Regions from separate parts of the Serratia sp. 2723 genome, predicted to be linked through region 1. Evidence: predicted binding sites of a transcription regulator. Region 1 holds the regulator's gene; each other region holds the start of a gene.
What was found. The regulator CRP, encoded in region 1, controls carbon source genes, mostly activating them, when cyclic AMP is high. The targets are predictions, from matches to a motif close to ATGTGANNNNNNTCACAT.

Region 1 (9,863 bases):
CCGCTGCCGATCCCGTCTTCCTCAAGGGCGTGCGTGAACTTTGCGACCAACATCAGGCGTTGCTGGTATTTGATGAAGTGCAAAGCGGTATGGGCCGCAGCGGCAAGCTGTTTACCTATATGCATTACGGCATTACACCTGACATCCTCACGACAGCCAAAGCGCTGGGCGGCGGTTTCCCGGTGAGTGCGATGCTGACCACCGAAGAGATCGCCTCGGTGATGCAGGTTGGCACTCATGGTACCACCTACGGCGGCAACCCACTGGCCTGCGCTGTGGCAGAGGCTGCGTTGGACGTTATCAACACACCGGAGGTGCTAAGCGGTATTGAACAGCGTCGTGGGCTGTTTGTTCAGGCTTTGCAGGAGATCGGTAAGAAATACGATGTGTTCAGCGATATTCGTGGCATGGGGCTGTTGATTGGTGCAGAGCTGAAGGCAAACTATCACGGCAAAGCGCGTGATTTCCTCACCGCCGCCGCCGCACGTGGCTTGATGATCCTCAACGCCGGGCCAAACGTGATCCGTTTTGCGCCTTCTCTGGTGGTTGAGCTGAAGGATATCGATGAAGGTATGGCGCTGTTTGAGCAGGCCGTGCAGGATGTGATTAAGGCTTAAGTCATTCGTCGGGGCCGAACTTCAGCATCGGCCCCGGCAACCTCAGCTTTCCCGCAGTTTGCGCTTCAGCCAGATCCCATGATGTGGGCGCTGGCGCCACGCCAGTGACGAAATGGTATGCATCACGGTCAGGTGAGAAAGGATCCGCCGCAGGTGGCGTTCCATCTCGGTTACCGGCATGTCCGGGTGCAGGTCCGGTGGCTGCATGATGCTGTTACTGGTACTCGGGCCGTCATATTCCAAGCGCTGCTGGCAGCTCTGCAAAGCTATCTCAGAGGTTTGCAGATACTCCTGAGCCAGTTTTGGCGTCAGCATATAGTGCTCGCGCGCCAGAATGGTCATCGCATTCAGGTGTTCAACGATAAACTGGTTATGGGTGATCCACAGCCGCATATCTGCCAGATAATTCGATTCAAACCCCGGTTCCTGCATTGCCTGATTGAGCGAGGTAAACAGGGCGTTATGCGCCTGATTGACCTGCATACGCGTGTAGGCCAGTTCGCTGGGGTCCGGCTCCTGTTCTTCAAGCAATAAGCGTAATGCCGTCTGATCGTGCTCCAGCGCCTGATGGGCGTTTTTACGTAGCAGGCCACTCTGCCACTGCGGCCATAGCCAGATCGTGCCGCCAAACACCAATACGCAGCCGATAAGGGTATCGATCAGGCGGGGGACCAGGAAATGGGTGCCATTCAGCGCCAGGAGCTGCAAGGTGTAGACGGCGGTCACGGTGAAGCCCATCACCGCCAGCCCGTAGTTTTTCCGCAGGATCAGATAGGCTGCCAGGGTGATCGCCAACATGATGCTCAGCGTCACGTTCTCCGGCATCTGCAGTTGCAACAGCCCGGCGGCAATCACCAACCCGGCCAACGTGCCGAGGGCACGGTGCTGGATCCTCACCCGCGTAGCGTTATAGCCGTTTTGGCTGACCAGCATGATGGTCAGCAAGATCCAATAGGGTTTTGGCAGGTTGAACAACATGCCCAGGCTGCTGCCTGCCGCCAGAATGACCCCCAGCCTGGTGGCGTTGCGCAGGGCGTTGGATTTGAATGACAGATAGCTCACCACCGCGGGCCAGAACGGCAGCCGTGACTGATTGGCCATCAGATTGCGGCGGTAAAGCGGGTGCTGGGTGCGCAGCAGGCGTGCGATGCGGCTGAAGTGGTAATAGCAGAACTGGCCAACCGGATTATCTGCGTGTTGTGAGGCCACTTTTTCCAGCGCCGCCAGCTCATTCTTCATACTGAAACGCGCAGAGTGTCGATGATAGAGAATATCGTCGGCCACCACCCGCAGGCGCGTGGCGATCACCTGGGCGTTGCGGCGGATAATCGCTTCGGCCTGGCTTTGCTCCACCAGCTTTTGCACTTCTTCCGGCAGATGCAGGCTGACGGTGATGTGCTCTTGCAAATCGAGCGCCACCTGAAACGTGCGTTGCAGGCGCTTCTGCTCCAGGTTATCGGCATGGGGCAGGAAGTTAAGCTGTTGGTATAGCAGACTGATCAGATCCATCACTTGCTGTTGGCGTTGCAACAGCGGCGGCAGGGCCGTTTCAGGAACGGTGTGCTGCGTCAGTAATGAGTATTTGGCTTCAAAATAGTCCGCCAACTGCATATACAGCTGGCTTAAGGATTCGCGCATCGGCTGCTCTTTCCACAGCTTGAACCAGGCCCAGGTAAACAGCCCGTACCAGGCGGTGCCAACGATATACAGCAAAGGGGCATACCAGATTGGTACGGTGCCTACCATGCTGAGGGAAAAGATGGCGGCAACCAGTGCGGCTGGCAGCAGGCGTGCATGTAGTGGGCTGATCTCACCGCTGACGCCGAGTAACAGCGCCATTGCCAACATCAGCAAGGGTAACGGCAGGTCCCACAGCAGGGCTTGTTGCAGCAGAAAGCTGCTGAGTGCGAATAGAGAGCCACCTACGATCAGGCGTTTGAAAAAGCGTTTGTGTGGCGTATCCAGCCCGGCAATGTTGCAGCAGGCGGGCACCAACGAGAACAGCATGCCGAGTTGCAGGTTGCCAATCAGCAAACCAAACGCCACCGGCAGGCACAACACCAGCGTTTGCCGCAGTGCGTAGTTGACTTCCGGGTGGTAGATCAGACGGCGCCACATGGTTGGCTATTCAGCAGGCAAAGAAACGGCGCATTGCTGCACCGTTTCCCTGGGGATTAACGCGTACCGTACACGACAATGGTTTTGCCGTGTGCGGAGATCAGGTTTTGATCTTCGAGCATTTTCAAAATACGACCGACGGTTTCACGTGAGCAACCGACGATTTGGCCAATTTCCTGGCGGGTGATCTTGATCTGCATGCCGTCTGGGTGAGTCATGGCATCAGGTTGTTTTGCCAGGTTCAGCAAGGTCTGTGCAATGCGACCAGTAACGTCAAGGAAGGCGAGGTTACCCACTTTCTCTGAGGTGACTTGCAGGCGGTTAGCCATCTGTGCGGACAGGCGCATCAGGATATCCGGGTTTACCTGGATCAACTGGCGGAATTTCTTGTAGGAAATTTCAGCCACTTCACAGGCGGTTTTGGCCCGTACCCAGGCGCTACGCTCCTGGCCTTCTTCAAATAATCCAAGCTCGCCGATGAAATCCCCCTGGTTAAGGTAGGACAGGATCATCTCTTTGCCTTCTTCATCTTTAATCAGCACCGCGACGGAGCCTTTGACGATGTAGTAAAGCGTTTCGGCCTTTTCACCTTGGTGAATCAGCGTACTCTTTGATGGATATTTGTGGATATGGCAATGAGACAGGAACCATTCGAGAGTCGGGTCTGTTTGCGGTTTGCCGAGAACCATTCGCTGTTATCCTCTGTTGTTATCGCTGCCTTGTATCACAGGGGTCAGAGTTCCCTGTAAAACGTGCTTATAGCCTGGTGTTTTAATTGTGGCTATCAACAGGTTTTGAGGCGTGTTATAGAAATACGCTTGTGCTCTAGCATATTAACTTGCGGGGAGTGCTGCAAGCTACATTCTGTTAACATACCAATATAGGGGCCTTTCCTTGGACGTATCCCTGAAATCGGTGACCTGGAAAGAGTTATTGCGGCTCTGTTTGTAGCACAGAGTGAGGCGGGTGTCTTGTGTTGTCTCGCTTCAGCATGATTAGCATCAGGTTACGTTGCCAGAATGTATGCGAAAGCGTACCCTGTTTTTAAGAAATTAACCGGAGTGTGTAACATGCAGGCAAGAGTTAAGTGGGTAGAAGGGCTGACATTCCTGGGTGAGTCTGCGTCCGGCCACCAGGTTTTGATGGATGGCAACGCGGGCGATAAAGCGCCAAGCCCGATGGAAATGGTGTTGATGTCCGTCGGCGGCTGTAGCGCCATTGATGTGGTGTCGATCCTGCAAAAAGGGCGTAACGATGTGCGTGACTGTGAGGTAAAACTGACCTCTGAGCGCCGTGAAGAAGCGCCACGTCTGTTTACCCATATCAACCTGCATTTTATTGTCACCGGCAAAGGGCTGACCGATAAGACTGTAGAGCGCGCGGTGGATCTTTCCGCCGAGAAATACTGCTCCGTCTCCTTGATGTTGGGTAAAGCCGCCAGCATCAGCCACAGCTTCGAAATCCGCGAAGTGGCGTGATCCTCCTACCAAGGGTAGCGCAGGCAGTGGGCTCGCAATAAATCAAGAAATCGCCGTGCCGTCACGGTTAGCGGCGATTTTTGTGAATACAGTACGCAATATTGAGCCTGTGGTAGCGTGTCGATAGGCAATGTTACCAGCCGATGCTGCAAATGGAACGGTGCGCTCATCGCCCGCGCCACGATAGTCAAATAATCCGCCTCCAACACCATATTCAAGCCGCAGGTCACTGAATCCGAGCGAATGGGCGATCGGCTCAATTGCTGATAGAAAGTGCCCAACACCGCGCGCAGCTGCTGGTAATAGCCCATATCGGTTTCCGGCAATAACCATTTGGCGTCACGTAGTTCATCCAGGCAGTTTGCCTGAGCCAGCGGGTGCCCCTGGCGCGCAATAATGCCAAAAGAAGCGTTGAACAGCGGTTCTCGTACCAGATCCTCCAGCGGCAACTCCGGGCTGACGGTACCTACGGCAAAATCCAGGCGGCCTTCGCGCAGTGCTGGTAGCAGGGTAGAAAGCTGCGCCTCACGGATCAGCAGATTGGTTTGCGGAAACGGCTGTTTGAAGGCTTCGACCAGTTCGGGTAATACCGTGAGTGCCAGTAGCGAAGAGCAGCCGATGGCGACGTTACCTTGCGAATGTTGATTCAACTGCTGGATCTCATCGGCAGCGCGCTGCAATTCCTCCAGGATCAACTGCATCCGCAGGGCGAAGGCGCGGCCGGTTTCGGTCAGCGTCATTCCCTGGCTGCTGCGAATGATCAACTGGGTTTCCAGGGTCTGTTCCAGTTCACGGATGGTACGACTCACCGCCGGTTGAGACTGCTCCAGCGCGCGCGCGGCCCCGCGAATACTGCCGCTGCGGATCACCTGCTGGAAGACTTTCAACTGCTGTAACTTCGGTAAATAGCGCATTCCCTACCCTATCAATAAAAAGCATCACCCCTTACAAAATTGTATCTTATGCCGCTCGGTAAAAGGCGATAATTTCAGCGTGTTATTGTAAGTGACTGTTATTAAAAATATAAAGTGACTTGGATCACATTATTAAATTACGCCTGCCAAGCTGGTAGGCAGCCTGGGTGATAACTTAAAGGAATATCAGTGTTGAAAAATCGTTCGCTAATGATTTTTTTGCTGTTTGTGGGCTATGTCGTGGTGTACATCGATAAAACCGTGATGGGTTTTGCGTTGTTACCTATCGAACGCGAGTTCAATCTACAGCCGGAACAACTGGGCTACATTACCGGGATGTTTTTCCTGGCGTATTCCCTGTTCCAGATACCAGCGGGATGGCTCAATGACCGCTTTGGTTTTAAGAAAGTGCTGTGCAGTTCGTTACTGCTGCTGGGGGGATTTGCCCTGTGCTTCGGCATTCTGGGGTTCGGCCTGGGCCTGCTGGTGACGTTCCGCTTCCTGTCCGGTATTGGCCACTCCGGCTATCCGTGTTCCTGCGCCAAGGCGGTAGTGGCGAATTTCCCACTGGAACAGCGCACCTTCGCGCAGTCCATTCTGCTGTCCTCCGCCGGGTTGGCGATGACCGTCGGGCCGCTGGTCGCAGTCTATTGCCTGGATCACATCGGCTGGCGTGGGTCGTTCTCTGCGCTAGGTCTGCTGGCATTCGTGATTGCCGCCTGCATCTTGTGGCTGGTTCCCAATCCGCCACAGGCGGCACCCGCCAAAGCTGGGGCAGCCGCAGCCAACTATAAGGCCCTGCTGAAAAACCCAATCGTGTTGCTGCTGTTTGTGGCGATCTTCTGTATCAACATCCCATCGTACGGCCTGATGGCCTGGCTGCCGAAATTCCTGGTACAGCAGCGGGGAATGCCAATTGACGTTTCCAGCATGGTGGTAGCCGCCGGTGGTCTGGGGATCTGGATCTCCTCACTCGGTACCGGCTGGCTGGTCGGGCGCTACCTGCAAGGGCGTGAGCCGTGGGTGATCTTCTTCAGTTCTCTGCTCAGCGCCTTGTGCATCTGGCTGGTGTTTACCAGCGAATCAGCTCTGACGGCCAGCCTGTTCTTGTTCCTGGGTTATATCTTCCTGATGGCCTCGTTCGTTACCGTGTTTACCCTGCCGATGAAGCGCTTGCCTACGGAAGTGATGGGTGCAGCAATGGGGCTGATTAACACCGGAGGAACCTTGGGTGGCTTTGTGGCCCCTATCGCCATCGGGTATCTGATCACCATCAGCCACAACTACATGACGACGTTTATCTTTTTGGCACTGGCTATGGTGGTTTCCGGGCTGGTGATCCTGCCATTGGCGGGCAAAGCACGCCAACCAGCACTGAATTAAGGAGTATGAACATGAACATTGAACAGCTGATTGCCGGCGTGGAACAACAGGTATTGCAGTGGCGCCGCCACCTGCATGCCAATCCGGAGTTGTCATTCCAGGAAGCGCAGACGGCAGATTACATTGCCGGGCAGTTGGCCAGCCTTGGCCCGTTGAAGATCTCACGTCCTACACCAAATAGCGTAGTGGCCGAATTGCAGGGCGCAGCGCCGGGGCCGTGCTATGCATTGCGCGCCGATATCGACGCTTTGCCTATCCAGGAGGAAAGCGACGAACCTTTCTGCTCTACCCGGCCAGGGGTGATGCATGCCTGCGGCCATGATGCCCACAGCGCGATGTTGCTGGGAGCGGCCAGCGTGCTTTGCCAGTTGCAGGCGCAGTTGCAAGGCTCAGTGCGCTTTATCTTCCAGCATGCCGAAGAAGTGCCGCCGGGCGGAGCCCAACAGCTAGTGGATTTAGGGGTTCTGGATGGCGTGAAGATGATCTTCGGCCTGCATGTCATGCCCAACTTCCCGACCGGTGAGGTGGGGATGAAGCAGGGCGTGTTCAGTGGCTCCAGCGATAACTTCGACATTGTGCTGCAAGGTAAGGGGGGGCATGGCTCAATGCCGCATCTGTGTATCGATCCGGTGCCGATTGGTGCGGAGATCGTTAGCGCTTTGCAGCAGATCGTGGCACGTAAGCTGGATCCGTTAAATGCACCGGTGTTGACGGTGGCGACCTTCCAGGCGGGTGACAGCTATAACGTCATCCCAGACAGCGCCCGGTTGGCGGGAACGCTACGCACTCATAATCAAGAAGTACGTGAGCGGGTGCCGTTGTTGGTTGAGCAAACCGTCGCTGGGATCAGCCAGGCACACGGTGCCAGCTACAAGATTGACTGGACGCGTGGCTATACCATCGGCAATAACCACCCTGATGCCTGCGCCATTGCGCGCGAGGTGGTGGCCGAAGCCGTGGGGCCACAGGCGCTGCGGGAATTGACCTCCGCGATGTTTGGCAGCGAGGATTTCTCCTCCTATCAGGAGAAAGTGCCGGGGTGCTTCCTGTTTATCGGCAGCGGTAACGAGGCGATCGGTGCCACCTACGGCGTGCATAATCCCCGTTTTAAACTGGACGAGGCGGCGATGCAGATTGGGGTGAAACTGCACGTCGGTTTTATCCGCCATCTGTTGATGCGTTAACAACGGTGGGCGCGGTGATTGGCCGCGCCCGATAATTTACTCGATCTTCTTACCTTCCATCAGCCGCTGCACCAGCGGTGCCATGATCAGTTCCATTGCCAGCCCCATCTTGCCACCCGGCACTACCAGCGTATTGATATGCGAGATAAACGATCCTTGCAGCATTGCCAGCAGGTAAGGGAAATCGATCTGATCCAGCCCACGGAAGTGGATCACCACCAAGCTTTCATCCAGCGAGGGGATCGCCTTGGCGGCGAACGGGTTGGAGGTATCCACCGTCGGGACGCGTTGGAAGTTGATATGGGTGCGCGAGAACTGTGGCGTGATGTAGCTGATGTAATCCTCCATCGAACGGACCACCGAGTCCATCACCGCTTCACGGGAATGGCCACGCTCGCCGGTATCGCGGATCAGCTTCTGGATCCACTCCAGGTTGACGATCGGCACCACGCCGACCAGCAGATCGACATGTTTGGCTACGTCGATCTGATCGGCCACTACGCCGCCGTGCAGCCCTTCGTAGAACAGGACATCCGTCGGGGCGGGCAGTGGCTCCCAAGGCGTGAAGGTGCCCGGTACCTGATTGTAAGGCACTGCCTCGTCGTAGGTATGCAGATATTTGCGTGAGCGGCCGGTGCCATTCTTGCCGTATTGGATAAAGCTCTGCTCCAACAGGCCAAAGTCGTTGGCTTCCGGACCGAAGTAGCTGATATGGCGGCCCATATCGCGTGCTTTACGGATTGCCGCATCCATTTCAGGCCGGGTGTAACGGTGGAAGCTGTCGCCTTCCAACTGGGCGGCGCGCAGGTTTAGCTGCTGAAAAATTTTGCGGAATGCCAGGCTGGTGGTGGTAGTGCCGGCTCCGCTGGAACCGGTCACCGCGATAACGGGATGTTTGGCAGACATGGTCGAGGGTCACTCCGTATTAAATGCGCAGGCTCAGAATGAGATTTTTAGTATGGCTGATGCCCTTTCGCCCAAGGCGAAATTGTGCGCGTTGGTTTGCAATACTGCATTGTTACCTGATTTTTTCCCTCAGTCATAGCATGCAATAAGACTAAATTTCCTCCTGCCCAGCGCGGATCTGCCCGCGAGGCATGATGTTGACGGTTTCATGCAGCTCTGACCACACCAGCACCACTTCGCCGCTTTTCAACTGGCGGCGCACGTCGTCGACCTTCTGTTCCAGCGAACGTTCGTGCTCGCCGTAGTCGGTCCCTTCGCGTAATACAAAGGATTCGATCAGGCTGTTGAGAGTCTCTTGTTCAATTTCTTGCCAGGGAATAATCACTTGGTGGGTTCCAAAAAAGGAGAAAGCCAGGCTGGGATACGTTGCTCCAGCCACATTTGCGGTTTTTTCAAGGTGCCGCCGACAAAGCCGACGTGGCCACCGCACTCCGTCAGTTGATATTCGATATTAGGCGGCAGGTTGGCGAGGTCGGGGATCACCGCATCGGTCATAAACGGATCGTCTTTAGCGTGAATGATCAGCAACGGCGTGGTGATCTGCGGCAACAGCGGTAGGGCGCTGCAACGGCGATAATAATCGACCGCGTCGCTGAAGCCGTGAATGCGTGAAGTGATCGCATCATCAAACTCGCGAATGCGCCGCAGCTTGTTCAGTTGCGACAGATCCAAGGGTAAGGTGCCTGGGTAGTGTAGCAGCTTGCGGGTGGCATTCTGCTTGAGTTGGCCCAGCAGATAGCGCTGATAAACGCGTGAGAACCCTTGTTCCATACGGATCGAGCAAGGTTCCAGCATCAGCGGGGCGGAAACGACCACGGCCGCCTGTAGCAGGCTGTTATTGCCCTGTTGGGCCAGATAATAGGCCAGCATATTGCCGCCAAGGGAAATCCCTACCGCCGCCGTTGGCACTGCGCCAAAGCTGTCACGCAGCCAGCGCAGGAAGAAGCGGGCATCTTCCGTTTCGCCAGAATGGTAGATGCGTTGCTTGCGGTTGGGCACGCCGCTGCAACCACGGAAATGCATCACCACGCCTAACCAGCCTTGCTCACGCCAGGCATTGAGCAGCCCATGGGCGTAAGGGCTGTAGAAATTGCCCTCTAATCCATGGAACAGCACCACGCGAGGTTTATCTCGGGCTAACTGGGGATCTTCACTCCAGGCCAGATCGACGAAATCGCCATCCGGCAACTCCAGCCGCTGCCA
Region 2 (9,863 bases), on a different contig from region 1:
CTTCGCGATAGCATCACTCGGCAGTTGGAGTTGGTCTACGGCGAGATTCTCTTTCAGATGGATCAGGGAAGATGTCCCTGGGATTAGCAGAATGTTTGCTGAACGCTGCAGCAACCAGGCAAGAGCCACCTGCATAGGCGAGGCCCCCACCTGCTGCGCAACTTCTGACAACGTCGTAGACTGCAACGGCGTGAATCCACCCAGCGGGAAGAACGGCACGTAGGCAATCCCCTTGCCAGCCAGTTCGTCGATCAGCGCGTCGTCAGCTCGGTGTGCCAGGTTGTAATTATTCTGTACGCAGACAATTTCACAAATCTTCTGCCCTTGCGCAACCTGAGCCGAGGTGACATTGCTCAGGCCGATATGGCGTACCAGCCCCTGCTGTTGTAGCTCGGCTAATACGGAGAGCGGCTCTTCAAGCGACCCTTCTGCCGGGTGGTGCGCATCAAACATGCAGCGCAGATTGACCACATCGAGCACGTCCAACCCCAGATTACGCAGATTGTCATGCACGGCCTGGATCAGCTCCGCCGGAGAAAACGCAGGCAACCATGCGCCTTGCTCATCGCGGCGAGCGCCGATCTTGGTGACAATGACCAGATCGTCGGCATAAGGGTGCAGCGCCTGGCGAATGATTTGATTGGTGTAATGCGGACCATAAAAATCGCTGGTATCGATATGGTTGACCCCGCTGGCAATCACTTCACGCAGTACCGCGATGGCCGCTTCAGGATCCTTCGGCGGACCGAAAACCCCCGGCCCGGCGAGCTGCATGGCACCATAGCCTAGCCGCTTGACGGTATGCGTGCCGAGCGTAAAAGTACCTGACAGATGAGTGCTGGACATAATCAAACTCCTAATAAGATGGCGCAAAGTTCAGACGCTGCTGTTACCGATGATAGGCAAACAATATATACCCGTAGCCTGGCAAGCTACAGCGCTCAAACCGATGCACAATTGATTTAGGGCTGAATCATCGGGCCAGTTGATTAAATAACAAACCCATAGTGAGAACCATCCGGCAGCTCTATATCCAGACGCAGTTTGCCCCCTGCGGCCTCAAAGTAGCTCAGGGAAGTACGGCGAGTTTTGCACTTGGGCAGGAAAGGCGTGGATTGGACAAATTAACTTGGCTTAAAAATGTAACCCATTGATTACAAAAGGGCGCAGCATACTACGCCCCTACAAGGTGTTTGCCCGAGCTATCAGGCCCGATGGTGCTGGAAGCGTTCGCTGCGGTAGAAACTCAATACACACCAGCCGAGGGCGATCAGGGCCAGCGGCGCACCGACGAAGCCAATGTTTGGCATTCCCAGATGCAGGCTGACCTGGTTGCCCAGCAACGCCCCACCGCCGATACCAAAGTTATACAACCCGGAGAAGATCGCCATCGAGACATCGGTCGCATCCGGTGCCAAACTTAGCACTTTCGCCTGCATTGAAAGACCAATCGCCATGATGGCCATGCCCCAAACCACACATAGCAACGTCAGAGTCGTTTCATTACCGGAGGCGGGCAACAGCAATAACAGGCTGAGGGCCAGCATACCAATTGCCCCCATGAAGAAACCCGACGGGAAACGTTCGCTGTAGCGGCTGAACAGCAGGCTGCCGACAATACCCGCAGCGCCAAACAGCAGCAGCATCAAGGTGGTAAAATTGGCGGATAATCCGGCCACGGTCTGGATAAAGGGCTCGATGTAGCTGTAAGCAGTAAAGTGCGCCGTCACCACGATGATGGTCAACATATACAGGCTGACCAGCTCCGGGCGTTTGAACAGCAGGGGAACGCTGGCCAGTGAACCGGAATGCTCGCTTTTCAGCACCGGCAGCAAGCGCCACAGCATCACCAACGCCAGGGTGGCGCACACGGCGATGCCAATAAACGTCATCCGCCAGCCCAGCAGTTGCCCTACCACTCGCCCTAACGGTAAGCCCAGCACCATCGCCAGCGCGGTTCCCCCCGCCAGCATGCTAAGCGCCTGTGCCTTCTTGCCTGCGGGTGCGACACGAATGGCCAATGACGCAGTGATCGACCAGAACACCGAGTGCGCCAGCGCCACACCGGCACGCGAGATCACCAAGGTGGTAAAGTTCCAGGCCACCGCAGTAAGCACATGGCTGGCAATAAACAGGATAAATACCCCGATCAGCAGCTTACGCCGCTCAATCTTGCTGGTCAGCAACATACAGACCAGCGACATCGTGGCAACGATCCAGGCATAAATGGTGATGATCAGCCCCACCTGCTCGGTTTGCATCTCAAAACTTTGGGCAATATCGCTCAATAACCCGACCGGGATAAATTCGGTGGTATTAAAGATAAATGCCGAAATGGCCAAGACGACCACGCGCATCCAGGCGGTCGAGCGGGAAGTGCTGATTTCATCCATTGTAAGGTGTTCCGGAACAGGGGCTGGCAGTAGCGCCATTTTAACCAACCTGCAACTAAAACGCGATCTACATCACATTTTTATAGCGCTGTTTTTTCAACCATAGTCGCCCCTCACCCCAACTCTCCCAAAGGGAGAGGGCGCTTAACGTGCCACCAATTAACTCCTGAGCCTGACCGCTGTGCCGGAACAACCCTCTCTCCTTTCCGAGACGCTTGTTTTTATACGCCGCCCAAATAAGCCTTTCTCACCTCCTGATTGCTCAGAAGCTCCGCGCCGCTGCCGCTCAGGCGGATTTGCCCATTGACCATCACATAGCCCCGGTCGGACAGCTTCAACGCGTGATTGGCGTTTTGCTCCACCAGGAAAATCGTCATGCCGCCGTTAGCCAGCTCCCGCAGGATGCTGAAGATCTGTTTGACGATGATCGGTGCCAGCCCCAGACTCGGCTCATCCAGCAACAGCAGCTTTGGCCGACTCATCAGCGCGCGGGCTATTGCCAGCATTTGCTGCTCGCCACCGGACATGGTCATCGCCCGCTGGTTACGCCGCTCTTTCAGGCGCGGAAACAGTTCATACATCCGTTGCATATCTTCAGCGGCATAGCGGCTGCCGAGGGTGATGGTGCCCATCAGCAGATTTTCCTCTACGCTCATGTCGGGGAAAATCCGCCGCCCTTCCGGGGCCTGCGCGATCCCACTGCTGGCCACAAAATGCGTTGACCGCTGACTGATATCCGTGCCCTGAAACAGGATCTGCCCACCGCTGATGCGGGGTTGGCCGAAGATTGACATCAGCAAGGTGGATTTCCCCGCCCCGTTGGCCCCGATCAACGCCACGGTTTCCCCTTGCCTGACCTGCAACGAAACCTGTTGCAACGCCTGGATCGGACCGTAATGCACATCCACCTCGCGAAATTCCAGCATCATCTCGCTCATCCCGCCAGCTCCTCTTCGTCTGCGCCCAGATAAGCGGCGATCACGCTGTCATTGTGTTGGATTTCGTGCGGCGTTCCCTCGGCGATCACATTGCCGTGATCCAGCACAATCACTCGGTCGGAAATCTCCATCACCATTCCCATATCATGTTCGATCAGCAACACCGTAATATCATGATGCTGGCGCAGAAAGCGGATGATCCTGCTCAGGGTCGCGGTTTCCACCGGGTTCAGCCCGGCGGCAGGTTCGTCCAGGCAGATCATTTCCGGGGTGGTACACATCGCGCGGGCAATCTCCAGCCGCCGCTGCTGACCATAAGACATCTCCCCCGCCAGCCGGTTGGCGCAGTCCACCAACTCGACCACCTCCAGCCAGTAAAATGCGCGATCCAGCGCATCATTCTCTGCCCGGCGATAGGCAGGCGTATTGAGCACGCCAGCAATCAGGTTGCGGTTACTCAAACGGTGTTGCGCCACCAGCAGGTTCTCCACCACCGACATCTCACGGAACAGGCGGATATTCTGGAAGGTGCGAGCCAGCCCGGCACGGTTCACCAAGTGAGTGCCACCAAACATTTTGTAGTACAGGCGCGACCCCAGCTGCACGGGGTTAATCCAATCTCCTGCGCGGAATTTCTGCCCGAGGATACGGATCACATCAATGGGTCGTTTGTGGGTATTGAGCAGGATCGCCCCGCCGCTGGCACGGTAAAAACCCGTCAGGCAGTTGAACACCGTGGTTTTCCCTGCGCCGTTCGGGCCGATCAACGCAGTGATCGACCCACGTTCCACTTCCAGATTCACATCGTTCAGCGCTTTGATGCCGCCGAAGTGCATCATCAAATGTTCAACGCGCAAAATGGCATCGCTCATGGTGCTACCCCCTTGCGTGGCGTAAAGCTGCTACGGCTGATACGCACCAGGCCACGTGGCCGCCAGATCATCATCAACACCATCAACACGCCAAACAGCAATACTCGATATTCGGCAAAGCTGCGCAGCAGTTCCGGAGCCACCGTCAGCACAAAAGCGGCCAGCACGACGCCGATAGTCGATCCCATTCCCCCCAACACCACGATCGCCAGGATCAGCGCCGATTCAAAAAAGGTGAATGAGGTAGGATTGACGAACCCTTGATAGGTAGCGAAGAACACCCCGGCAATCCCCGCGGTAGAAGCCCCCATCATAAACGCCGAGAGTTTGACCAGCACATGATTCAACCCGAGTGAACGGCAGGCGATTTCATCTTCGCGCAGCGCTTCCCACGCCCGCCCTATCGGCATCCGCGTCAGCCGATGTTTGACGAACAGCACCAGCAACACCACCAGGCACAATACCGCGTAGATGAAGATAAACTTCAGGTTGGGGTTATAGGTAATACCGAGAAACTCGTGGATTGGAACTCCCCCTTCCTTGGCCCGACGGCCAAACTCCAGGCCGAACAGCGTGGGAGCAGGAACCGAAACGCCGTTTGGCCCGCCGGTCAACGACACCCAGTTATTCAGCACCAGGCGGATAATCTCACCAAAGCCCAGCGTCACAATCGCCAGATAGTCACCGTGCATACGCAGCACCGGGAACCCCAGCAACGCACCGGCTAACGCCGCCATTAACGCTCCTAACGGCAGCATCGCCCAAAAGCCCAGGCCCAAATACTGATAGCCCAGCGCCAGGCCGTAGGCACCAATGGCATAAAACGCCACGTAACCCAGATCGAGCAGCCCGGCCAGCCCCACCACAATGTTCAATCCCAGCCCTAACAACACATAAATCAGGCCGAGGATCGCCACGGTCAGCAGGTATTTGGTTGCCATAAACGGGAACAACAGTGCCAACACCGCCAGCAGAGGCAAGATCCAACGCAGGCTCGTTCCAGCTCCGACTGGCCGAACATAAACACCGTCATTGCCACCCTCAAAACGCGCCGACACCCTGCTCCCCAACGGCGTTTGCAAAAACAGGCTGAGCAACAAGCGCCCCGCCATCACTACCGCAATGATCACCACCAGGCGGCGTGGCTCAAAGTTGAAACTGTAGCCGTCCAGCACGATGCCGACGATCGGGCCAAACACAATCAGCGCGATCAGGCCCGCGAGAACGGCATCCAACAGGCTGCGTTTAATACTCAGCCCTTGATGAACTGTGGATTGAGACATAGTTTCCCTCACACCTTAGCGACCATTGGCCGCCCCAGCAGGCCCTGAGGGCGGAAAATCAGGATCACCACCAGCAGACCGAATGAAAACACATCCTTGTAATCCGAGTTCACCATACCGGCGAACTGTGCCTCTGCAACTCCAAGCAACAGACCTCCGAGCATCGCGCCTGGCAATGAGCCAATACCCCCCAGCACCGCTGCGGTGAAAGCTTTGACGCCGATAATAAAGCCCACGTAAAAATCGAAGGTGCCGTAGTTCATGGTGACCAGCACCCCCGCCAGCCCGGCCATCGCCGCGCCGATCACAAACACCAGCGAGATCACCCGGTCGGTATTGATGCCGAGTATCGATGCCATCTTGCGATCCTGTTGCGTAGCCCGGCAGATACGCCCCAGACGCGTACGTTGGATCACGTAGGTAAGCACCGCCATGCCCAATAGCGCGGCCACCAGAATAAATACCTTGGTGTAGGTGATCTGGATCACTCCGCCATCAAAATTGAGCCGAAAAACGCCGTCCAGCAGCGTGGGGATCCCCTGCTGACGCGGCCCTTGGCTGATCTGCGCATAGTTTTGCAGGATCAACGACATACCGATGGCAGAAATCAGCGGAGCCAGACGCGTAGAGTTGCGCAGCGGTTTATAAGCAATACGTTCGATCACCCAACCATAAACACCAGTGACCACGATGGTGAAAACCAGGGTGCCCAGGATCAACAGCGGGAAAGAGTGCAGACCAAAGAAAGAGAGCAGTGCCAGGCCAATCGCACACAGATAGGCAGAAATCATATACACCTCGCCGTGGGCGAAGTTGATCATGCCAATAATGCCGTACACCATGGTGTAGCCGATGGCGATCAGGCCGTACACCGCGCCAAGGGTCAGGCCGTTAATCAGCTGTTGCAGGAAGAATACATCCATAATAAGCAATCTCACCTGATGGACGGGCCGCAAGTTCAGCACCACGCGGCCCAAAGGAGGTTAAGGAACGGATCCGCCATACGCACGGATCCGTTGATCTTTACATCAGAGCTGGTGATATTTGCCTTTGTCATCCCATTGGTAGACCACGTAGTCTGATACCTTCAGGTCACCTTTTTTATCCCAGGCTTTTTTCCCCATCACGGTATCCACATCGTGAGACTTCAGCCATTCGCTGGCTTTGGCACTGTCTTTACCGCCAGTGGCATTGAACGCGGCGGCGATGGCCTGGATCGATGCGTAGGAGTACAGCGTGTACCCTTCTGGCTCAAATCCGCTGGCGCGGAACTTGGCAATCACCGCTTTCCCCTCAGGGATCTGACGCGGATCGTTACCGAAGGTCATCAGCACGCCGGTGGTGTACTGCGGCCCACCGGCCGCCGTCACCAGTTCTTCGGTAACAACACAGTCGCCGGAGAAGAATTTGGCTTTCACCCCTTGCTCACGCATCTGGCGCACCAGCGGACCCGCCTCTGGATGGCAGCCGCCGAAGTACACCACGTCTGGATTAACCGAGGCGATCTTGGTCACCAGGGCGTTAAAGTCTTTCTCACCGCGCGACAGCCCTTCGTACATCACTTCCTTCACGCCACGTTTGTTCATCTCTGCCTTGGCGGCATCTGCCAGCCCCTGGCCGTAGGTGTCCTTATCATGAATGACGGCAATCTTTTTCGCCTTCAGGGTATCCAGCATGTAGTTGGTGGCGATGACCCCTTGCTGATCGTCGCGGCCACACATGCGGAACATGTTATTCATGCCACGTTCGGTGATTTGCGGGTTGGTGGAGCCGGGTGTGATGGCAATAATCCCGGCTTCGTCATACACCTCCGAAGCGGGCATGGTGGAAGACGAGCAGAAGTGTCCGACCACGGCAGCGACGTGATCCTGATCGACCAGGCGGTTGGCTACCGAGACTGCCTGCTTGGGTTCACAAGCATCATCGCCTTGCACCAGCTTGATTTTTTCCCCTTTAATCCCCCCGGCCGCATTGATGTCTGCGACAGCCTGCGAGGCCCCACGCCAGTATTGATCCCCATAGGTGGCATTGGGGCCGGAGAATGGCCCGGCAACGCCAATCACGATATCGGCATGTGCAGAAAAAGCCGTACTAAAACAACCAATAAGCAGAGCAGCAAGCGGGGTTTTTAGCAATTTCAATGACATTTTGCATTCCTCAGCACTGTTTTGGCGAAACACCGTAGACCCGGCCAGTTGCAAATTGCAGCCAATAACGGCGGCAGTTGCAGGACGACGGGTAAATGACGTGGAGCAGTCACTTTATGTGTAGTCGGGGAAAATAATTTGCGCGAGAGCGCAACCGATTTACCCGCGTTTAACCAAGCAAAAATCTAGCCATTGTGACGGCGCATACAAAAATCGAACCGATTTGCTGACATCTCAGCCGTAAAAATGAGGAGGCTCACTGGTTTTGGCAGGCAACGAGCGTTAGAAAAGAAACGAGGAGAATTTGCTGGCGCACCTTGTTGGTGCAACTAGAGTGCATTTTGGATGAGCAGAAAACAAAAACGCTCCCTAAGAGAGCGTTTCTGGTACAACACCATGTATTCCCGGAAAGTCTGAATACGGCGTATGCGCGTTAGGCGCCAGTCACACGCTCGATCAAGGCATTGGTCAGGTCGGTGCTGATGCGGTTACAGGTTTTGGCAATGCGAAACTGATAGGCAGCATCCATGATTTGATGGATATCGGTGCTGACGTTGTCACGAATGCGCATGTAAAGCTTGGCCTGCGCCACGATATCGTTCAATTCTACGCTGCGGGTTTGATACAACCGCGGATTAACCTGTTGCAGAGCATTCAGCTCTTTCATGCAGGGATACATGATGTCATCGGTACCGACAGAAGCCATCGGCTGAGCTGGCTGCGTAACGGTAGCGCTCGGCGCAACTGGTGCTGGCGCAGGGACACCGGCGGCGGTTGCAGGTTTGGTTTTCGCAGTCTGGCACCCTGCCAGCAACACGCACAATGTGGCTATGGCGATTGTTTTTTTCATTACTAAAAACTCCGGGAAACAAAGGAACGGCGTGGTTTACCGCTACAAAAAAGAATTGGCGTAGCATAGAGGAATAAAGCAAGCATTGACAAGATCTGCGAGGACCTCATGACTACCATGACCAGCAGAGTAACATAGATAAATCTTAAAAAAAATCACCAATGATTGACAATCACTCCCTATTACTTTGATTTTTATCAATTTTAAAAATCATCTAACGACTGAAAAATAAAAAACAATAGCGATCACAGTTTGGTAAAAAAATAAGCAATCATTCTACTAACACCTATCCAAATGGCGCTAAGCCCCTCCCAATTAGCTTATATTCGATGAGTAGGATTTTAGGATGGGTGCTTTATGGCTGTACTGCATAACATTGTTTCATTACATGAGAGAAAGGAAGAGTGATTAGATAATGAACAGCGAAAGATCCCGCGTGGTTGGTGGCCAAACTCAATGCGCAAGCCGGCAGGGGCGCTGCGGTGCCCACTGGCTATAAAGTGCCGAAAAACGAGCCAATATGCTCAATCTGGCAGCAAACGCACTTTTCCCATAGTTTAGTGCTTTGACAAACCCAATACGCCTCGCTATCATTCGCCCCGTTCACACGATTCCTCTGTAGTTCAGTCGGTAGAACGGCGGACTGTTAATCCGTATGTCACTGGTTCGAGTCCAGTCAGAGGAGCCATATTTAGAGAAGCCCGCTTAGGAAACTAAGCGGGCTTCTTGCTTTTCAACACAATTGCCGACGCCAGGCAGCCACTTCCTCCTCCAGCCAGGCAACAAATAATGCTACCTCTGTTTCTTTCTCACTCTGTTGGTGAGTAACCAACTGCTCCGTAAGCTTTGTTGCCGGTATTCTCATACCAGAGGGATGTGCGAATAGTTCTAGAACAACCATCGCGCCCAAACCACGGATATCACATTCAACCCCGCATTGCTGAATGATAAGTTCGAGGCCATCCCGAAGACGTTGACATAGATGTCATGCAGAGGCCAATAATACGGTTGCGGCCTGAGCAGCATAAGTTGTCAGTACGTCTGGCCGACGGGAGAGCATCAGTTTAACCGTCTCAACGTGCAGTTACCCCATGTTGCAGAACGCAGCACGGAATAACCCTGTTTCTTATAACCCCCCTGTCACGAAAGGATCACGACATGAGTGTCATTTTACAGATTGATTTTAGTTTCCCAGCAGACCAGCTTGGCGCGGCCCTGTCCAAAAATGCGCTATCGCTGGCCGAAAGCATCAATCAAGAGCCGGGTTTCATCTCCAAGATCTGGACCGAGAATGAGCTTACCGGCGAGGCGGGTGGGATATACTTTTTCGAAAACCGGGCATTTGCCGAAAAATATGCCGAACACCACGTCAAAAGGGCT
Region 3 (9,863 bases), on a different contig from region 1:
TGGGACGCCCGCTCAATCGATTTTCGCCTCTCTGGTACGTATGAATGATGGTGCCGGGCAGCGTGAATTAAAGGAGGCGATCGAGGTGGCTCTGGCCGCGTTCACAGACGATGAGATCTGCCAGACTACGGCTTGCGTGGCTCAACGGTTAGCGGCCAATTTGACAGCGGCAGAGCAACTCACCCGGTTTAACTACGCTTTGCCGATTTGCGTGCTGGCTGACTTATTGGGCGTGGCCCATCAGGATCGATCTGCCTTGGTGGATGAGGTGTTGGACTTTGTGCGCTGTATTGCTCCTGGCGGTAGCGCAGAGCAGATGGCTGCCGGGGCCATTGCCGCCGGAAAATTGCAAACTCGTATGCAGCAGGCCGATGGGCCGCTGTTCTGTCAATTGTGCCAATACATTGGCGATCGTGCTCTGGCGATAGCCAATGCCATCGGGCTACTGTTCCAAGCCTGTGAGGGGACCGCCGGATTAATCGGCCAGACTCTGTTGTTGACAAGTCAGTGCCATCAACCGGCAGAGGCGTTGATCCAGGCGGTGTTGCAGCAAACTCCGCCGATCCATACTACCCGGAGGTTTGCGCGACAGGCTACGTTGCTTGACGGTCAAACGCTGGCGGTGGGGCAGAGCGTATTGGTGCAGTTGAAAACGCCGCAGGAGAGTTTTGCCTTTGGTCACGGTGCTCATCGTTGCCCAGGAGAACGTTGGGCACGGTTGATCGCCTTGGTGGGGATCGGCCATTTATCCAAACTCAACCTTAAGCCCGAGCTGTTAAGCCATTTTCGCTGGCGTGTTTCGCAAAATGCGCGTGTACCTGAATTTTATACTGCCGAGGAGAACGATGATGATCGCGGTGATTTTTGAACTACGGGCTGCCGCTGGGCAGAGGGAAACCTATCTAGAGTTGGCGGCGGAGCTGAAACCGTTGCTGGCAGAAATTGACGGCTTTATCTCTATCGAACGTTTTCAGAGCCTGAGCGAGCCGGACAAGTTGTTATCGCTGTCGTTCTGGCGTGATGAGGCGGCGGTACAGCAGTGGCGCAACCTGGAGCAACACCGTCAGGCCCAGGCGCGTGGCAGGCATGAGGTGTTGGAATATTACCGGCTGCGGGTGGCAGAGGTGGTGCGGGATTATGGGTTAGAACCGCGTGAGCAGGCCCCGGCGGATAGCCGCCATTTTCATGGTTGAATGATCCAGCGCCGAGGTTTCGGCGCTGGATTATATTAACTTAATAATTTGATAACTTAATGATTAAAATGGCTTGGTCGGCAGGTATTTACCATCCAGCGTGATCACCGCGCGTTCCCCGCCATCGGGATCCTGGACCTTTTTGATATCCAGCTTGAAGTTGATCGCGCTGATCACTCCGTCACCAAATTGTTCATGCACCAGCGCCCGCAGGGTAGAACCGTAGATCTGTACCATTTCATAGAAACGATAAATGGTCGGGTCGGTCGGTACGCCGCCGGGGATACTGCCGCGTACCGGGATGGTTTGCAGCAGGCGCACCGCGTCTTCATCCAGATCCAGTTTAGCTGCCACCACACGGGCGGCCTGTTCCGGTAACGGATGCTGGCCAAGCAGGGCAGCGGTAACAAACGCCAGGCTTAAGCCAGTACCTTGATTAATCGCCTCAAAGGTCAGGCCCTGGCGGACTTTGGCATCCATGATGATGTCGGTCAGGTTTTGGCGTGCTGAAACGCTATGTAGTGATTGTGTCATGTTGACTCCTATGGTCGTAAAAGGGTTAGAAACGTTGGATTGCAGGGCTGGCGGTGACGCTCGGGTTGCTTGCCAGCGGGACGAAACGGCGGGTATTGCCATCTAATGCATCGATACAGCCGGTGGCGATATCGTAGATCCAGCCATGCAGCCGCAGATTGCCTCGATCGAGCGCCAGCGCGACCGAAGGGTGAGTTTTCAGGTTGGTGAGTTGCGCAATGACGTTTTCACGCACCATCGAGTTAATGCGGTCGTGCTCGCTGGCGTGTTCATTGGCCTGATTGACCGCCTTGGCGGCATCGGCATAGCGCAGCCAGTTGGCCACGGTTGGCATGTGATCCAGGCATTGGCAGGTGGCGATGGCGGTCATGGCGCCGCAATCGGAGTGGCCACAAATCACGATATCCTCTACGCCCAGCGCGGCAACCGCATATTCCACCGAGGCTGAAACGCCACCTGGCTCAGGCCCGAAAGAGGGCACGATATTGCCTGCGTTGCGGATGACGAACAGGTCGCCCGGTTCGCGTTGAGTGATCAGCTCCGGCACCAATCGGCTATCGGAACATGAGATAAATAGGGTGCGTGGGTTCTGGCTGGTAGCCAGACGTTTGAACAGCTCTGTGCGCTCTACAAAAGCCTCGCGCTGGAACTTCAGAAAACCGTCAATAACCTCTTGCATGGTGACTCCATCAATGTGTTGCTTGCTTTCAATGGAGGCAAGAATGGACTTTTCTAGCTATAGGTTCCAAGACTCATTTATAATTACCGCAATAGGTATAACCAATAGTTGGAGCATTATGTTACTGCGGCACATTCGTTACTTTCTGGCGGTGGCGGAGCAGGGGAACTTCACCCGGGCGGCGGAGGTGCTGCATGTATCACAGCCCACCTTGTCACAGCAGATCAAACAGTTGGAAGAGACGTTGCAGGTAGAGCTATTCGACCGTTCCGGGCGCAGGGTGCAACTCACCGATGCGGGTCAGGCATGGATGCGCTATGCCCGGCTGGCATTACAGGATCTGGATGCTGGCAAGCGGGCCATTCAGGATGTCGCGACCTTGGAGCGCGGTAACCTGCGTTTGGCGATGACGCCGACTTTTACCTCCTACCTGATCGGCCCGCTGGTGGACGGTTTCTTCCGGCGCTATCCTGGTATTACGCTGAATATCCGGGAGATGACACAGGACAAGATGGAGGCGTTATTGTGCGATGACCAATTGGATCTGGGGATTGCCTTCGAGCCGGTTCACTCTGCGGATATAGCCGCTACCCGGCTGTTCACGGAGCGGCTGCAACTGATGGTGGGGAAGGGGCATCCGCTTGCCAAGCGCCGCACTGCCTTGAGCGTAGCGGAGGTGCGTCAGGTGCCGCTGGTGCTACTCAACGGCGACTTCGCCACGCGTCATTACGTGGATGAATATTGCCAGCAACACGCTATCCATCCACTGGTAGCCATGGAGGCCAACGCGATTAGCGCCATCGTCGAGATTGTGCGCCACGGTCAGCTCGCGACCATTCTGCCGCAGGCCATCGCACGGAGTAACCCGTTGTTGCTGCCTATCAAGCTGTCGGTTCCCATGCCCGAGCGCCACGCCGTGGTGCTGCAACGCAAAGAGGGATATCGCAGCGCCGCTTCACGGGCGTTGATTGCGATGTTGCAAGTTCAGGTCAAGGAAATGGGCTAAAAAAGTGACTGGTTTGGTTATCCGTTAATTCGTTCTGCAGAAGATATTTAGCTGGCGAATATCTCCGTTCCCCGTGCGCCGAGCAAATCTTCACCAAAACTTCCCACGATCTCTGGGTTGCGTTATGGCATAATGCGCGCCAAATCACATTCCCAATCAAATTAAGAGCGAGCGCTGTGTTAAGCACTAACAACATCACTATGCAGTTCGGCAGTAAGCCGTTGTTTGAAAACATCTCTGTCAAATTTGGCGGCGGTAACCGCTATGGTCTGATCGGAGCCAACGGCTGCGGTAAATCGACGTTCATGAAAATTCTCGGTGGCGATCTGGCGCCGAGCGGCGGTAACGTGTTCCTGGATCCGAATGAGCGCCTGGGTAAACTGCGCCAGGATCAGTTCGCTTTTGAACAGTTCAGCGTGCTGGACACCGTGATCATGGGCCACACCGAACTGTGGGCGGTGAAGGAAGAGCGTGACCGTATCTACGCCATGGCGGAGATGAGCGAAGAAGACGGCTATAAAGTGGCCGATCTGGAAGTGGCCTATGGGGAGATGGACGGCTATACCGCAGAAGCACGTGCCGGTGAGTTGCTGCTCGGCGTAGGTATTCCGGTAGAACAGCATTATGGCCCGATGAGCGAGATCGCTCCCGGCTTCAAACTGCGTGTCCTGTTGGCTCAGGCCCTGTTCTCCGATCCGGAAATCCTGCTGCTCGACGAACCAACGAACAACCTGGACATCGATACCATTCGCTGGCTGGAGCAGGTGCTGAACGAACGTAACAGCACCATGATCATCATTTCGCACGACCGTCACTTCCTGAACATGGTTTGTACCCACATGGCGGATCTGGACTACGGCGAACTGCGTGTCTATCCGGGCAACTACGACGAATACATGACCGCGGCTACCCAGGCTCGTGAACGCCTGATGTCTGACAACGCCAAGAAGAAGGCGCAGATTAACGAATTGCAGTCCTTCGTTAGCCGCTTCAGCGCCAACGCCTCAAAATCCAAGCAGGCTACCTCTCGTGCCCGCCAGATTGACAAGATCCAGCTGGAAGAGGTGAAAGCCTCGAGCCGTCAGAACCCGTTCATCCGTTTTGAGCAGGACAAGAAGCTGTTCCGTAACGCGCTGGAAGTGGAAGCGTTGGCCAAAGGCTTCGACATTGGCCCACTGTTCAGCAAACTCAACCTGATGGTTGAAGTGGGCGAGAAGGTGGCGATCCTGGGTGCCAACGGTATCGGTAAATCTACCCTGCTGAAAACGCTAGTGGGTGACCTGCAGCCGGATAACGGCAGCGTGAAATGGTCGGAAAACGCCAAGATCGGTTACTACGCACAGGATCACGAATACGAGTTCGATGAAACCTTGAGCGTGTTCGACTGGATGAGCCAATGGAAGCAGGAAAAGGACGATGAGCAGGCGGTACGCAGCATTCTTGGCCGCCTGTTGTTCAGCCAGGACGATATCAAGAAGCGCGTAAAAGTGCTGTCCGGTGGTGAGAAGGGTCGTATGCTGTTCGGCAAGATCATGATGCAGCGCCCGAACATCCTGATCATGGATGAACCAACCAACCACATGGATATGGAGTCCATCGAGTCACTGAACATGGCGCTGGAAATGTACGAAGGGACTTTGATCTTCGTTTCCCACGACCGTGAGTTCGTTAGCTCGTTGGCCACTCGTATTCTGGAAATGACACCGAACAAGGTGATCGACTTTACCGGCAACTACGAAGACTATCTGCGTAGCCAGGGTATCAACTGATCCCTTCGAGTCGCCCCTCACCCCAACCCTCTCCCACAGGGAGAGGGAGCAGTCCAGAGTGCTTGGTTAGCCCGTGCTGCTTCGGAACGTGGTGAGTAAGAGAACGATAGGTATTACGCAGCAGAATTAACGAACTCAATCCGTTCCCTCTCCCATAAGGAAAGGGAGCAGTCCAGAGTGCTTGGTTAGCCCGTGCTGCTTCGGAACGTGATGAGTAAGAGAACGATAGGTATTACGCAGAAGAATTAACGAACTCGATCTGTCCCCTCTCCCTGTGGGAGAGGGCTAGGGTGAGGGGCAGCATCTTTACCACACACCTCACACCGCGGATCCTTCGGCAGCTTCATCTCGCGAAACTGCATGCTCATCGCATCAAACATCAACAACTTCCCCACCAAAGGCTGGCCATAGTTTGCCAACAGCTTGATGGCTTCCATCGCCTGTAACGTACCGATAGTGCCGACTAAAGGTGCCATCACGCCCGCTTCAACGCAGGTCAGCGCGTTTTCTCCAAACAGCCTGCTCAGGCAGCGATAACAGGGCTGTTCCGGCTGATAGGTAAAGACGCTGAGCTGGCCCTCCATGCGGATGGCGGCCCCTGATACCAGTGGTTTACGCTGTGCATGGCACAGGCGGTTGAGCAGATCGCGGGTCGCTACGTTATCGGTACAGTCCAGCACCACGTCGCAAGCGGCAATCTGCGCCGCCATTTGCTCGTCATCCAGCTGTGTGTCTAGGGTATCAATACGGATATGAGGATTGATGGCGCTCAGCTCAATGCGGGCGGATTCGACCTTCTCCATACCAATGCGATCATCCCGGTGCAGGATTTGGCGCTGTAGATTGGAGAGGGAAACCGTGTCGAAATCAACCAGCGTCAGATGGCCGACGCCAGCGGCAGCCAAATAAGGTGCCGCCGCACAGCCCAGCCCACCAAGCCCAACGATCAGCACGTGCGCCGCCTGCAGCTTTTCCTGACCGTCGAAGTCGAAACCCCGCAGTACGATCTGGCGGTTGTAGCGCAGCGCTTGTGCATCGGTTAATTCCGGCAGCATGTTCAGTTCCTCAGCAACGCATTGAAAGGTTCGATCTCCACCATCTCTCCTGCGGCCACCGAGCCACGTTCGCGTTCCAGCACGATAAAGCAGTTACCCTGGCTGAATGAGCTGAACACATGGGAACCCTGATGGCCGGTGGTGCTCACTTCCAGCTCGCCTTGGGCATTGCTGGTGAAGATGCCGCGCTGGAAATCGAGGCGACCCGGCGACTTTTTCAGTGGTGTCAGGGCGCGAGCTTTCAGGCGGGGTGGCAGTTGCCATTCGGTGTGACCGGCCAGCTTGGCCAGCAGCGGTTGCACCAGTTGATAGAAAGTCAAAGCCGCAGAGACCGGGTTGCCTGGCAGGCCACAGAACCAGGCGTGCTGGAGCTTGCCAAAAGCAAAAGGTTTGCCCGGTTTGATGGCCAGCTTCCAGAAGCTGACTTTACCCAGTTCATCCAGCATCTGCTTGGTGTAATCGGCTTCACCGACGGAAACGCCGCCGCTGCTGATCACCACGTCCGCTTCGCTATCCGCCTGGATAAAGGCCGCACGTAATGCTTCCTGATTATCACGAATAATCCCCAGATCGATCACCGTGCAGCCGAGCTGTTCCAGCATCAGGCGTACGGCAAAGCGGTTGGTATCGTAGATCTGCCCGGCTTGCAGCGGCTGGCCGACTGGCTGTAGTTCGTCACCGGTAGAGAATACCGCCACCTTCAATTTACGCATCACCTGGACATCGGCCACGCCCAATGAGGCCAGCAGGGGCAGTTGCGCGGCCCCCAGCGTGATCCCGGCGGGCAGCACGCTCGCCCCACGCAGGATATCTTCACCCGCCAAGCGGATATTTTGCCCGGCGGTTACCTGGGTGCTGAAACGCACTCCCGCTTCACTCACTTCCGCCTGCTCCTGCATGATCACCGCATCCGTACCGGCTGGAATTGGCGCTCCGGTCATGATGCGTACGCAGGTGTTGGCAGGCCAGGTATCCGTAAACGGAGCACCGGCAAAGGCTTTACCCGCTACCGGTAACGGAGAGTTGCCGTTCAGGTCACTTAGACGTACCGCATAGCCGTCCATCGCCGAGTTGGCGAAGGGCGGGACATCGATAGGGGAAACCACCGGGGCGGCGGTAATGCGCCCGGCGGCGCTGGTCAGGGGGATGGATTCGCTCTGTTGCAGTGGCGCGATCTGGGAGAGCATTTTCTCCAGTGCCTGCTCAAGAGAAATGAGGTCAGAAGTATGACAGTGATCCATAAACAAAACTCCGTAATCGGCGTGCGCGAATTTTTCGCTATTATGGCAGATAACGCCGAAGGGGAGAAATGCCAGCGGCCCCTGGTAATCACCTATAGGAGACAGCCATGCACCAACACGTACTGAATTTTTGGTTCGAAGAGATCGACCCAGTCATGTGGTTTAAGAAGGACGATGAGTTCGACCGTTTGCTGCATACCCGCTTTGGCCAACTGTGGCAGGCGGCGTCCCAAGGGGAACTGGCGCATTGGCGTGCAACCATCCAGGGAAGACTGGCGGAAATCATCGTGCTCGATCAGTTCAGCCGTAATCTGTTCCGCAACACGCCACGCTCCTTTGCTTGTGACGGAATGGCGCTGGTACTGGCTCAGGAAGCGATCGCCACTGGGCTATGTGAAAACCTGACGGTTGAGCAGCGCGGCTTCCTCTATTTGCCGTTTATGCATTCCGAATCCGCCGTGATCCACCAGCAGGCGTTGGCGTTGTTTCGCCAATTAAATAATGGTGATCAGTTGGAGTTTGAAATACGTCATAAAGCCATAATCGATCGTTTTGGACGTTATCCCCATCGCAACGAGATATTAGGTCGGGAATCTACGTTTGAGGAGCAGGAATTTCTGCAACAACCGGGATCGGGTTTCTAAATATTTTTCATTGGCGTGCAAGCGGGGAATAGCGGAGAGGGGCATGGGATAACGCTTATTAAACATGAACCAAACCGGGTTATTTCCTGCTGCCGCCAATAGGCCGGTTAAATCTGTCAGCGGTAAATGAAAATCCAGATAACCCACTGTTTTTATAACATTTGGCTCTTTCAATGCACAAAATAGTCTAAGCAGGCTACGCTTAATGCTTGGCGACGACTTTGTGCTTTACATCGATTGCCGGGCTAAATATAGTCGAAAAAGACCAAATAATAATTCTCTCTCCATTTTCATGCGGTACCTGCTTGAATTGCCGCGGATAGATACAGGTGTCAGGCCAATGAGCAAACCAGTGATTGCCATTCATGGTGGTGCGGGCGCAATTACCCGTGCGGCATTGAGTGCAGAGAAAGAACAAGAATATATCCAGGCGCTTTCCGACATTGTGGCTGCCGGGCAGGTTATTTTGGCCGCAGGCGGCAGCGCACTGGACGCGGTAACGGAGGCAGTCAGGCTGCTGGAAGAGTGCCCGCTGTTCAACGCAGGTAAAGGCTCGGTATTTACCCACCAAGGCACTCATGAGCTGGATGCCTGCGTGATGGATGGCCGTACCTGTGATGCCGGGGCGGTCGCCGGGGTCAGCCGGATACGTAACCCGGTACTTGCCGCGCGTACGGTGCTGGAAAACAGCACTCATGTGCTGTTTGGCGGGGAAGGGGCAGAAAGATTTGCCGCCCATCACGGCCTGGAAATGGTCGAGCCCGATTTCTTCTTTACCCAGGAACGTTTTGACCAACTGCACCGCGCTCAGGCAGAGCAGGGCCGGGTGTTGCTCGATCACGACGGTGCGGCGGCGCTCAGCGGTGACCCACTCAGCGGTGACCCACTGGATCCCGATCGTAAATTTGGCACCGTGGGTGCGGTAGCGCTGGATGCCCTGGGCAATCTGGCAGCGGCCACCTCAACCGGCGGCATGACCAATAAGGCGGCAGGGCGCATTGGCGATACGCCGATTATTGGCGCAGGTTGCTATGCCAACAACGCCACGGTGGCGGTCTCAAGCACCGGTACCGGCGAAATCTTTATGCGCACCGTCGCGGCCTACGACGTGTCTGCACTGATTGAATATGCCGGTCTAACCCTGCAACAGGCCTGCGATAAAGTGGTGATGGAAAAGCTGTTGGCACTGGGCGGTAGCGGCGGGCTGATTGCTATCGATCGTTTTGGCAACGTCGCACTGCCGTTTAACAGTGAAGGAATGTATCGCGGTTTCGGCTATGTCGGCGATGCCCCGTCCGTAGGTATCTACCGCTGAACGCTTGCCGGGAGGGCAAATGACCGATACGGCCATCCAGCCACAGGCAGAAAGTGGGCTGATATTACCGCCCGAGCGCGTACTGGCGGTGAGAGATCTGTGCGTGCAATTTCGCCAAGAGGGCGACATCGTCGAGGCGGTACGCCATCTGGACTTCGACGTCGACCGTGGCGAAACACTGGCGATCGTTGGAGAGTCCGGCTCGGGTAAATCGGTTACCTCACTGGCATTGATGCGCCTGGTAGAGCAGGGCGGCGGTGAGTTAACCCGCGGCGCGATGCATTTTCGTCGGCGTAACGGCCAGGTGCTCGATCTGGCCAAGGCGAAACAGAGTACTTTGCGAACCTTACGCGGTGCCGATATGGCGATGATTTTTCAAGAACCGATGACCTCGCTCAACCCGGTGTTTCCGGTGGGGGAGCAGATC

Region 2: ABIE29_RS13400 (sugar transporter) is a predicted target of CRP. The motif match lies at 2,454-2,471, and genes of this name have one in related genera.
Region 3: ABIE29_RS11320 (ABC-F family ATPase) is a predicted target of CRP. The motif match lies at 3,545-3,562, and genes of this name have one in related genera.

The regions. Positions count from the first base shown of each region.
Region 1 is NZ_JBNDIN010000010.1:131,630-141,492, forward strand. It holds gene argD (bifunctional acetylornithine/succinyldiaminopimelate transaminase) at 1-617, shown strand, start outside; gene ABIE29_RS16030 (YccS/YhfK family putative transporter) at 660-2,735, opposite strand; gene crp (cAMP-activated global transcriptional regulator CRP) at 2,792-3,424, opposite strand; gene ABIE29_RS16040 (OsmC family protein) at 3,806-4,213, shown strand; gene ABIE29_RS16045 (LysR substrate-binding domain-containing protein) at 4,219-5,127, opposite strand; gene ABIE29_RS16050 (MFS transporter) at 5,317-6,510, shown strand; gene ABIE29_RS16055 (amidohydrolase) at 6,516-7,694, shown strand; gene ABIE29_RS16060 (phosphoribulokinase) at 7,731-8,600, opposite strand; gene ABIE29_RS16065 (YheU family protein) at 8,752-8,985, opposite strand; gene ABIE29_RS16070 (hydrolase) at 8,982-9,863, opposite strand, start outside.
Region 2 is NZ_JBNDIN010000007.1:237,619-247,481, forward strand. It holds gene ABIE29_RS13390 (aldo/keto reductase family oxidoreductase) at 1-846, opposite strand, end outside; partial or broken gene ABIE29_RS13395 (transcriptional regulator) at 990-1,067, opposite strand; gene ABIE29_RS13400 (sugar transporter) at 1,206-2,393, opposite strand; gene ABIE29_RS13405 (ABC transporter ATP-binding protein) at 2,615-3,331, opposite strand; gene ABIE29_RS13410 (ABC transporter ATP-binding protein) at 3,328-4,203, opposite strand; gene livM (high-affinity branched-chain amino acid ABC transporter permease LivM) at 4,200-5,486, opposite strand; gene ABIE29_RS13420 (ABC transporter permease subunit) at 5,495-6,409, opposite strand; gene ABIE29_RS13425 (branched-chain amino acid ABC transporter substrate-binding protein) at 6,515-7,633, opposite strand; gene ABIE29_RS13430 (hypothetical protein) at 8,067-8,483, opposite strand; tRNA gene ABIE29_RS13435 (tRNA-Asn) at 9,096-9,171, shown strand; gene ABIE29_RS13440 (monooxygenase) at 9,642-9,863, shown strand, end outside.
Region 3 is NZ_JBNDIN010000006.1:139,874-149,736, reverse strand. It holds gene ABIE29_RS11345 (cytochrome P450) at 1-868, shown strand, start outside; gene ABIE29_RS11340 (antibiotic biosynthesis monooxygenase family protein) at 849-1,193, shown strand; gene cynS (cyanase) at 1,257-1,727, opposite strand; gene ABIE29_RS11330 (carbonic anhydrase) at 1,753-2,406, opposite strand; gene cynR (transcriptional regulator CynR) at 2,525-3,412, shown strand; gene ABIE29_RS11320 (ABC-F family ATPase) at 3,589-5,181, shown strand; gene moeB (molybdopterin-synthase adenylyltransferase MoeB) at 5,427-6,236, opposite strand; gene moeA (molybdopterin molybdotransferase MoeA) at 6,239-7,477, opposite strand; gene ABIE29_RS11305 (DUF924 family protein) at 7,585-8,121, shown strand; gene ABIE29_RS11300 (isoaspartyl peptidase/L-asparaginase family protein) at 8,462-9,436, shown strand; gene ABIE29_RS11295 (dipeptide ABC transporter ATP-binding protein) at 9,456-9,863, shown strand, end outside.